DNA from 3 places in the Amycolatopsis methanolica 239 genome. Region 1 is predicted to be linked to each of the others. Evidence: riboswitches for the same ligand, from Rfam matches in the RefSeq annotation. Region 1 holds a riboswitch; each other region holds the start of a gene.

Region 1 (3,266 bases):
CGAACGACACGTGCACGTGGTCGTAGTGGTTGGCCGTGGCGTCGCCGCGGTCTTCCATTGTCGACCAGCCGCTGCCGTCGTTGTAGCGCTGCCTCCAGATCACGTACTTGACGTTGAACTCGGACTGGTTGGCCAGCACGTAGTCCGCGATGGCGTTGCCCTTGGACGTGTCCACCATGAAGTCGAGCGCCAGGCCGCTGGGGTGGTCGCTCGTGCCGGAGCGGCCCGCTCGGCCGCCGATCTCGTCCACGCCGAACTTCGCGGCGATGTGGTTGCCCACCTTCGCCACGTGGGGCAGCGTGCCCTCGAGCACCGACGAGCAGGCGTTCGCCGCCTTGGTCGTCGTCTTCGGGGTCGTCGTCGTGGACTTCGGCGTCGACTTCGAAGTGGTCGACGGCGGGGGCGCCACAGACGGCGTGGTCGTCGACGGCGGGGGAGGCGGCGGCGGGGTGGTCGTGCTGCTCGACGTGCTCGCCGGGGCCGAGGTCGTCGGCAGCGGCTTCATCTGCGCCGCCATGCTGGCCGTGTCCGGCCTGCTGAAGTTACCGGTCAGCCAGACCGCGAAGCCCAGCACGAACGCCGCGGCCAGGCCGATCGCCAGGGGGACTTTCAGCGATTTCGCTTTGGATCTATGTCGACCCACCATTTCGGAAGATCACCATTTTCGGGGAGGGGACTTTTCGGCCGTTCGGGGGATGGCCGCCCGTGACATTACGAATAGGACACGGAAAAGTCACCAACGAGTGGTCATGGACACAGATCAACTGCGCATGAAAACGGCCCGCCGGGGCACCGGCGGGCCGCTGACCTGCTGGGACTCAGCCCAGCGCGGCGAGCACGAGAACGGCGAGCAGGGTGATGGCGGTGGCCAGGCCGGTGACCCAGGCGCGCTGGCCGGGCGGCAGGGCGGGCGTGCTGTTCATGGCGGCGAACCTCGGGGTGAGCAGGGACTTCCGCGCGTGACAGCGCCCGTGACGCCCCCGTCGTTACAACCCGGCGGCCGACGTGGCCGAAATCACTCCTGCGGTCCCCGATGTCGCGCCGTGTACCAGAACACGGCACCCGCCGCGGCGATCATCAACCCGAACGCCAACGTCCCGACCACCACCGCGCGCGTCTCGCTCGGCGGTTCGACGGGGACGGACGTGACCGCCGAAGCGGTCCCGGCGAGCACTCCCAGCAACAAGGCGACGGCGGCTCCAACGGCGGCCAGTCGCGTGACAACCTTCCTCATGGTGCGTTCCCTCCACCAGGGGCAACGCACGGGACCGGCCGCGAAGTTGCCGGTCTGGCCTAGATCACAGCGCGTCGATCGTGCTGTCGATCTGTTCGGCGAGCGACACGTCCTTCGCGGTGATCCCGCCCGCCGAATGGGTGCTGCACCGGAACGTCACGGTGCGCCACCGGATGTCCATGTCCGGGTGGTGGTTCACGCCCTCGGCGATCTCGGCGACGCGGTTGACCACCGCGATGGCCTGCGGAAAGTCGGCGAGTTCGGCCGTGCGCTCCAGCGCGTCGCCCGCGCGCTGCCAGTACGGCAGCTTGTTGAGGGCCTCGGAGATCTCGGTTTCGCTGAGTAGTTCCGCCATGTGCTCCATGGTGGTACAGCGGCGAGTACGCTGCACGGTTGCCACGGGAGTCCGGGTCCACCGGGCTGAGAGGCGGGTTCGCCCGCGACCGTTCGCACCTGATCCGGATCATGCCGGCGCAGGGAGGGCCCCGACCTTTCTCGCCGGAACGAGCGAGGAGTGGTCATGAGATTCCGCACGGGCGTCCTGGTCGGCCTTGTCGCCGCCCTGACCGCGGGCTGCACGCTGGCCGGCAACGACGCGGACAACGGCCCGGCCACGGTCACGCTCGTCACCCACGACTCGTTCGCCGCTCCGCAGCAGGTGCTCGACGCCTTCCAGCAGCAGACCGGCATCACGATCAACGTCGTGAAGAAGGGTGACGCGGGCGCGCTCACCAACACGCTGGTCCTCACGAAGGCCAACCCGATCGGCGACGCGGCCTTCGGTGTCGACTCGACCTTCGCCTCGCGCGCGCTCACCGAAGGCGTCTTCGCGCCCTACACCAGCCCCGAGGCCGACCGCGGCCCGCAGCGCTACGCCGTGGACTCCGAACACCGCCTGTCGGCCGTCGACGTGGGCGACGTCTGCGTCAACATCGACACCACCTGGTTCGCCGAGCGCGGCATCCCAGAGCCCGTGACCTACGACGACCTGGTCAAGCCGGAGTACAAGGACCTGCTGGTCGTGGAGAACCCGGCCACCAGCTCGCCCGGCCTGGCGTTCCTGCTCGGCACCATCGCCCGCTACGGCGAGCAGAACTGGCAGGCCTACTGGACCCGGCTGAAGGACAACGGCATGCGCGCCGTCGCCGGCTGGGAGGAGGCCTACGGCCAGGACTTCTCCGGCTCCTCCGGCAAGGGGCCGCGGCCGATCGTGGTGTCCTACGCGTCCTCGCCCGCGGCGGAGATCGGCGACGACGGCAAGCCGCGCACGAAGGCGCTGCTGGACACCTGTTTCCGCCAGGTCGAGTACGCCGGCGTGCTGGCCGGGTCGCCGAACGCCGCCAACGCCCAGAAGGTGATCGACTTCCTGCTGTCCCAGCAGTTCCAGGCGACGGTGGCGGAGAACATGTACGTCTACCCGGCGCGGGAGGGCGTGGCGTTGCCCGCGGCGTGGACGACGGCCGCCCCGCTGCCGCCGAACCCGGCGAGCCTGCCCGCCGAGACGGTGCAGGCCGGGCGTGAGCGGTGGATCGAGCAGTGGCGCTCCTTGCTCGGCCAGTGAGCCGTGCCGGGCTCGGGCTGGCGGCACTGGCCGTGCTGCCGCTCGGGTTCCTGGTCGTCTTCTTCGCCTGGCCGGTCGTCGCGATCCTGCGGCTGGGCTTCGCCGACGGCGAGGTGCTCGCCGCGCTGGCCGAGGGCGAGACGTGGCGTCTGGCGTGGTTCACGGTCGCGCAGGCCGCCGGTTCGACCCTGATCGCGGTGGTCGCCGGGTTGCCGGTCGCGTTCCTGCTGGCGCGAGTGCGGCTGCCCGGGGTGGCGGTCGTGCGGACGCTGGTGCTCGTCCCGTTCGTGCTGCCCACCGTGGTGGTGGGCCTGGCGTTCCGGGCGCTGTGGCCGGACGGCGGCTGGCTGTCCATCGTGCTGGCCAACGCGTTCTTCAACGTCGCCGTCGTCGGCCGCACGGTCGCCGGGCTGTGGGCGTTGCTGGACTCGCGGGCCGAGGACGCCGCCCGCGCGCTGGGCGCCTCCCGCT
Region 2 (3,266 bases), 580 kb from region 1:
GCCTGGTCGGCCTCCTCGTCGCGGGGCTCCGTCGGCCGGACTGAAGACCTATCGCGTGGCGTGCGGCGCCGCGGTGGAGCGACGACACGGCCAGCCCGCCGAGCACGCCGGCCGCCCCCAGCAGCGACAGCGCGCCCAGCGCGAACACGCCGACCGTCGCCCCGGCCCGCGTGGAGGCGATCGCCGCGAAGAGGACCAGTGCCGCCGCCAGCACCGCGATGAGCACCCGCAGCGAAGCCCACGGCCACCGGTCCGCGAGCCGCCCACCGGCGAGGTTCCCGCACAGCGCGCCCGCGCCGAACACCATCAGCAGCACGACCACCCCGCCGGGCGGGAAGATCCGGCCGAGGATCGGCGACAGGTGGGTGTAGGCCACGAAGAACCCGGTCTCCGTCACCAGCGTCACCACACCAGCACCGGCCGCGTCACCAGCGCCCGCAGCTCCGGGCCCCAGCCGCGGCGGCTCCGCGGTCCGGGTGGCCGGCACCAGCAGCGCCACCGCCGCCATCGCGGCCAGCGCCACGACCGCCAGCAGCCAGAACGACGTCCGCCGCCCGTACGCCTCACCCACGAGGGTGCCCAGTGGCGCGCCGAGGACGGTCGCGAGGTTCAGCCCCGTCGACACGAACGCGATGGCTCACCCGCGCTTCGACGGGTGGACCATCGACGCGGCCAGCACGAGCGCGATCGCGAAGAACGTGCTGTGCGTCGGCGCGGTGACCACCCGCGCCGCCAGCAGCACGCCGAACCCGGTCGCGCTCGCCGCGAGCGCGTTGCCCGCCGCGAACAGCGCGACCAGCCCGAGCAGCGCCGCCTTGCGCGGCACCCTCAGAGTCGCGGCCGTCACGAGCGGGCCGCCGATGGTCACCGTCAGCGCGTACCCGGCCACGAGCAGGCCGGCCGAGGGCACCGGCACCCGCAGGTCGGCCGACAACGCGGGCAGCAGTCCGATCACGAGCGTCTCCGCCGTGACGACCACGAAGAGACAGGCGCCGAGCGCGATCAGCGCGGCCGTGGTTCGCATGACCGTCAACCTAGGGGCTGACATCGGTGTGAATCTCCAGCGCGGGTGAGCGGTCTCACCGTCGCGCTCTTGAGGTCTGCCGCGCGACGTGGCATGGTCGGACGGACAACCGAACACGCGGGAGCTCGCGCCTTGGCGGGCTGAGAGGGCGGCTGGTGTCCGTTGGGACCCGGCGCCGCCGACCGCTGAACCTGACCGGGTAATGCCGGCGTAGGGAGTATTTCTAGTGACGACGCTGGAAAACGGCAAGAACGTCGCGCCGACCGTGACCACCGGGCCGATCACCGGATCCCGGAAGGTCTACCACCACACCGAAAACGGGCTGAAGGTCCCGGCCCGCCGCATCGAGCTGACCAACGGCGACCACTTCGACGTCTACGACACCTCCGGCCCGTACACCGACCCGGACGTCGCGATCGACGTCCACAGTGGACTTGCGCCGCTGCGCGCCGAGTGGATCGCGAACCGGGAGCACAACACGCAGCTCGGCTTCGCCAAGGCCGGCGTGATCACCCGCGAGATGGAGTTCATCGCCGCGCGCGAGCGGGTCACGCCCGAGTTCGTGCGGGACGAGGTGGCCGCGGGTCGCGCGGTCATCCCGGTAAACCGCAACCACCCGGAGAGCGAGCCCGCGATCATCGGGAAGAACTTCCTGGTGAAGGTCAACGCGAACATGGGCAACTCGGCCGTGTGGTCGTCGGTCGAGGAGGAGGTCGACAAGATGGTGTGGGCGACCCGCTGGGGCGCCGACACGATCATGGACCTGTCCACCGGCAAGCGCATCCACGAAACCCGCGAGTGGATCATGCGCAACTCCCCGGTCCCGGTCGGCACCGTGCCGATCTACCAGGCCCTGGAGAAGGTCGACGGCGATCCGGCCAAGCTGTCCTGGGAGGTCTACCGGGACACCGTGATCGAGCAGTGCGAGCAGGGCGTGGACTACATGACCGTGCACGCAGGCGTGCTGCTGCGCTACATCCCGCTGACCGCGAACCGGGTCACCGGCATCGTCTCCCGCGGCGGCTCGATCATGGCGGCGTGGTGCCTGGCTCACCACAAGGAGTCGTTCCTCTACACGCACTTCGAGGAACTCTGCGAGATCCTGCGCGCCTACGACGTGACGTTCTCGCTCGGTGACGGCCTTCGCCCCGGCTCGATCGCGGACGCCAACGACCGCGCCCAGTTCGCGGAGCTGGAGACGCTCGGCGAGCTCACCCACATCGCGCGCGCCCATGACGTCCAGGTGATGATCGAGGGTCCCGGCCACGTGCCGATGCACAAGATCAAGGAGAACGTGGAGCTGGAGGAACGGCTCTGCGGCGAGGCTCCGTTCTACACCCTCGGTCCACTCACGACGGACATCGCGCCGGCCTACGACCACATCACCTCCGCCATCGGCGCGGCGCAGATCGGCTGGTACGGCACGGCGATGCTGTGCTACGTCACGCCGAAGGAGCACCTCGGCCTGCCCAACCGGGACGACGTGAAGGCCGGCGTGATCGCCTACAAGATCGCCGCGCACGCCGCGGACCTCGCCAAGGGCCACCAGTACGCCCAGGACTGGGACGACGAACTGTCCAAGGCCCGCTTCGAGTTCCGGTGGACCGACCAGTTCAACCTCTCGCTCGACCCGGACACCGCGCGCTCGTTCCACGACGAGACGCTGCCCGCCGAGCCCGCCAAGACGGCGCACTTCTGCTCGATGTGCGGGCCGAAGTTCTGCTCCATGCGGATCACGCAGGACGTCCGCAAGTACGCCGAGGAGCACGGGCTGTCCACTGTGGATGCCATCGAGGCTGGGATGCAGGAGAAGTCGGCCGAGTTCGCCGAGAACGGCAAGCAGGTCTACCTCCCGGTGGTCCAGCCGTAATGAGCGTCACCCCGAAGACCGCGCTGACCATCGCGGGGAGCGATTCCGGCGGTGGGGCGGGGATCCAGGCCGACCTGCGGGCGTTCTTCGCCTGCGGGGTGCACGGGATGACCGCGATCACCGCAGTCACCGTGCAGAACTCCGTCGGCGTGCAGGGCTTCACCGAGATCCCGCCGGACGTCGTGTCGGCGCAGATCAAGGCGGTGGCCGGAGACATGGGCGTGGACGCGGCCAAGACCGGCATGCTGGCGACGGCGGAGATCATCACCGCCGTCGCCAAGACGCTCGACGAGGTCCACATCGGACGCAACGCGGACGTGCCGTTCGTGGTGGACCCGGTGGCGGCATCCATGCACGGGGACGCCCTGCTGC
Region 3 (3,266 bases), 580 kb from region 1:
GGCGCGCCCAGCGGCATCACCGCGGCACAGCCGGCCTCCTCCAGCCGCAGCGCGAGCACCGGGTCGTCGTTCGTGTAGGCGAACACGGTGAAGTCGTCGGCGACGAGCTGCTCCGCCGCGTCGAGCGTTTCGACCGGGTCCGGCAGCAGCGTCCGGTCGTCGGCGTGCACCTCGAGCTTGATCAGGTCGGTCTCCAGCGCCTCGCGGGCCAGACGCGCGGTCAGCACGGCCTCCGCGGCGCTGCGGCAGCCCGCGGTGTTCGGCAGGAGCCGGATGCCGAGGCGGCGCAGCAGGTCCAGCACGCCGGAGCCGCCCTCGGCGTCCGCGCGGCGCAGCGCGACCGTCGTCAGCTCGGTGCCGGACGCGACGAGCGCCCGTTCCAGCACCGACAGGTTCGCCGCGCCGCCGGTTCCGATGATCAGCCGCGAACCGAGCTTGTGCTCGCCGATCACGAGCTGGTCGCCGTCGAACATGACCTCACCCACCTTGCACCGCCGTCAGGATCTCCAGCCGCGCGCCCGCGGGGACGGCCCTGGCCGCCCACTCGCCGCGCCGCACGACCTCGCCGTTCATGGCGACCGCGACGCCGCGCTCCGGCGCGTCGACCGCCTTCAGCACGTCGGTCACCGTCGCGTCGTCGGGGACCTCCCGCCACTGCCCGTTGACCTGCACTTCCATCAGACCCCTCCTGTTCCGAGCCGGGCCGGGTCCGCCGCGAGCGCCTCCTCGGGCGTTTTCTCCCCAGCCAGCCAAGCCACGACGGCGTCGGCGGTGACCGGCGCCATGAGCAGACCGTTGCGGTGGTGACCGGTCGCGGCGAGGACGCCGTCGCCGAGGTCACCGATGAACGGGAGCGTGTCGGTGCTGGCCGCGCGCAGCCCGGCGGCGGTCTCGACCAGCTCGTACTCGTCGATGCTGGGGAAGATCCGCTCGGCGCCTTCGAGCAGCTCGCGCACGCCGCGGGCGCTGACAGTGTCGTCGAAACCGGCCTCGTACTGCGTCGCGCCGAGGACCAGCTCGCCGCCTTCGCGCGGCACGAGGTACACCGGTCGCCCCTCGACGACGGCGCGCACCGTGCGCGTGGGCGGCGGCAGGCTCGTGCGCCGCGCGCGCAAGCGGAGGATCTCACCCTTGAGCGGGCGGACACCTCGCGCGAGCACCGGGTGCAACCGGGCGCTGTGCGCGCCGGCGGCGATGACCACGACGTCGCACGGGACCTCGCGGTGGGCCGTGCGGACGCGGCCGGGTTCGACAGCCGTCGCCTCGTCGCCGGTGAACTCCGCGCCGTGCCGGAGCGCGGCGGCTTCGAGCGCGCGGAGCAGCTTGCGGTTGTCGACCGCCAGGTCGCCGGGCACAAGCAGGCCGCCGCGCACCGCGCCCAGCCCGGGTTCGAGCGCGCGCAGCCTGCGGCCGGTGACCTGTTCGACCTCGCGGCCGACCGACCGCAGGTAGCCGGCGACGATGTCCAGCTGGTCGGCGTCGGCCCGGTCCAGTGCCACGACAACCGTGCCTGCCCGGGACAGCCCGGGGTCGCCGCCGTCCGCGGCAAGCGCTTGCGCGAACGCCGGCCAGCGCCTCAGGGACTCCTCGCCGAGCGCGAGGGACTCCTCTTCGCCGGGCCAGGCCTCGGTGACCGGGGCCAGCATGCCACCGGCGACCCAGGACGCGCCACGGCCGGGCGCGGGATCGACGACGGTGACGCGGTGCCCGGCCGCCGCGGCGCGCCACGCCACGGACAGGCCGATGACCCCGCCGCCGACGACGGCCACGTGCTGGTTGCTCATGAGAATCACGCTCCCTGCGCCGGCATGATCCGGATCAGGTTCCACGGTCGGAGCGCTGACAGCTCCCTCTCAGCCCGTGGCTCGGGCTCCCGTGCGGACACCTCCACCCTAACGTGCGAGATAGGGTTCAGGCCATGCCAGGGCTCAGTGGTGACGAGATCAGGAAACGCCTCGACGCGGCGCGGCTCTACCTGTGCACCGGGGACCGGCCGGATCTGGCCGAGTTCGCGGACGCCGCGCTGGCCGGTGGCGTGGACATCATCCAGCTGCGGGACAAGCGGGACGGGGCGCCGCTGGAGGCCCGTCAGGAGCTGGCCGCGCTGGAGATCCTGGCGGAGGCGTGCGCGCGGCACGGGGCGCTGCTGGCTGTGAACGACCGGGCGGACATCGCGGCGGCCGTCGACGCCGACGTGCTGCACCTGGGGCAGGACGACCTGCCGGTGCCGCTGGCGCGGCGGGTGATCGGCGACGAGCCGGTGATCGGCCGCTCGACGCACGACCGTCCACAGGCCGAGGCCGCGGCTGTGGAAGAAGGTGTGGACTACTTCTGCACCGGCCCCTGCTGGCCGACGCCGACGAAGCCCGGCCGGCCGGCGCCGGGCCTGGACCTGGTGCGCTCGACCGCGGCGCTCGGCACCGCGCGCCCGTGGTTCGCCATCGGCGGCATCGACGCGGAACGGCTGCCGGAGGTGCTGGCGGCGGGCGCGTCGCGGATCGTGGTGGTGCGGGCGATCACCGAGGCCGAGGACCCGGCCGCGGCTGCCCGAGCGCTGCGGGCAGAGCTGGGCTGAGGCGGGCTCTCGGGCCGGACGCGGTAGAGCCGCCAGCAGTCGCGCCGAGGCCGGGCAGGCATCAACGCGACCGGTTGCCCGAGGCGCCGGGCGCGTCACCGATCTGGTAGCCATCACCGAGGCCGAAGACCCGGCCGCGACCGCCCGAGCACAGCTCGACCGAGCCGGACCCGCTGGCCCAGACGCGGCAGAGCCACCAACAGCCCGCGCCGAAGCCGCTGCCCGGCGGCCGACATCACCGCGACCAGCTGCCGGAGGCGCCGGGCGCGGGCGCGTCACCGATCGTGGTCGTGCGGGCCATCACCGAGGCCGAGCCGTTGTGCGCTGCACGCGCGACCGGGACACGCCGGCGAGATCGGAGCGGGTGCCGGACAAAAAACAAGCCCTCCGCGAAAACTCGCGAAGGGCCTGTGGTCAGCTTCGGATCAAGGGCTGCTCGGCGCGGTCGTCGCCGTTTCGGATGCGGCGGACGGTGTCTCCTGGACGCTGGTGCTCGGCGTCGTCGTCACGGGGGACTCGGTCTGCTCGGCGCTGGACGACCTCGTCGGCGTGCTGCTCGTGCTCGCCGGCGCCCGCTCTTCCTCGCTCGTCGAGCTCTCGGTGACCGTCGTGACCTGCGTGGTCGTCGGCTCGGCACCACCGGAACCGCCGACCACCCGGCCCAGCGTCGTCCCGGTGCCGCCGGACACGG

The links. A riboswitch is a leader RNA that binds a small molecule or an ion and turns the genes downstream of it on or off. The one in region 1 is predicted to bind thiamine pyrophosphate.
Region 2: linked by a shared signal. The riboswitch ahead of thiC (phosphomethylpyrimidine synthase ThiC) and the one ahead of AMETH_RS29230 (thiamine ABC transporter substrate-binding protein) in region 1 are both predicted to bind thiamine pyrophosphate.
Region 3: linked by a shared signal. The riboswitch ahead of thiO (glycine oxidase ThiO) and the one ahead of AMETH_RS29230 (thiamine ABC transporter substrate-binding protein) in region 1 are both predicted to bind thiamine pyrophosphate.

Annotation. Positions count from the first base shown of each region.
Region 1 covers NZ_CP009110.1:6,017,157-6,020,422, reverse strand. Annotated here, with positions in the region: gene AMETH_RS38855 (VldE C-terminal domain-containing protein) at 1-646, opposite strand, end outside; gene AMETH_RS29240 (hypothetical protein) at 1,016-1,234, opposite strand; gene AMETH_RS29235 (4a-hydroxytetrahydrobiopterin dehydratase) at 1,299-1,589, opposite strand; TPP riboswitch at 1,623-1,732, shown strand; gene AMETH_RS29230 (thiamine ABC transporter substrate-binding protein) at 1,755-2,795, shown strand; gene AMETH_RS29225 (ABC transporter permease) at 2,792-3,266, shown strand, end outside.
Region 2 covers NZ_CP009110.1:6,594,005-6,597,270, forward strand. Annotated here, with positions in the region: gene AMETH_RS32235 (TetR/AcrR family transcriptional regulator) at 1-44, shown strand, start outside; partial or broken gene AMETH_RS42280 (MFS transporter) at 1-1,048, opposite strand, end outside; TPP riboswitch at 1,132-1,258, shown strand; gene thiC (phosphomethylpyrimidine synthase ThiC) at 1,251-2,894, shown strand; gene thiD (bifunctional hydroxymethylpyrimidine kinase/phosphomethylpyrimidine kinase) at 2,894-3,266, shown strand, end outside.
Region 3 covers NZ_CP009110.1:6,599,516-6,602,781, forward strand. Annotated here, with positions in the region: gene thiG (thiazole synthase) at 1-473, opposite strand, end outside; gene thiS (sulfur carrier protein ThiS) at 478-678, opposite strand; gene thiO (glycine oxidase ThiO) at 678-1,784, opposite strand; TPP riboswitch at 1,779-1,887, opposite strand; gene thiE (thiamine phosphate synthase) at 1,919-2,575, shown strand; gene AMETH_RS32285 (hypothetical protein) at 3,001-3,266, opposite strand, start outside.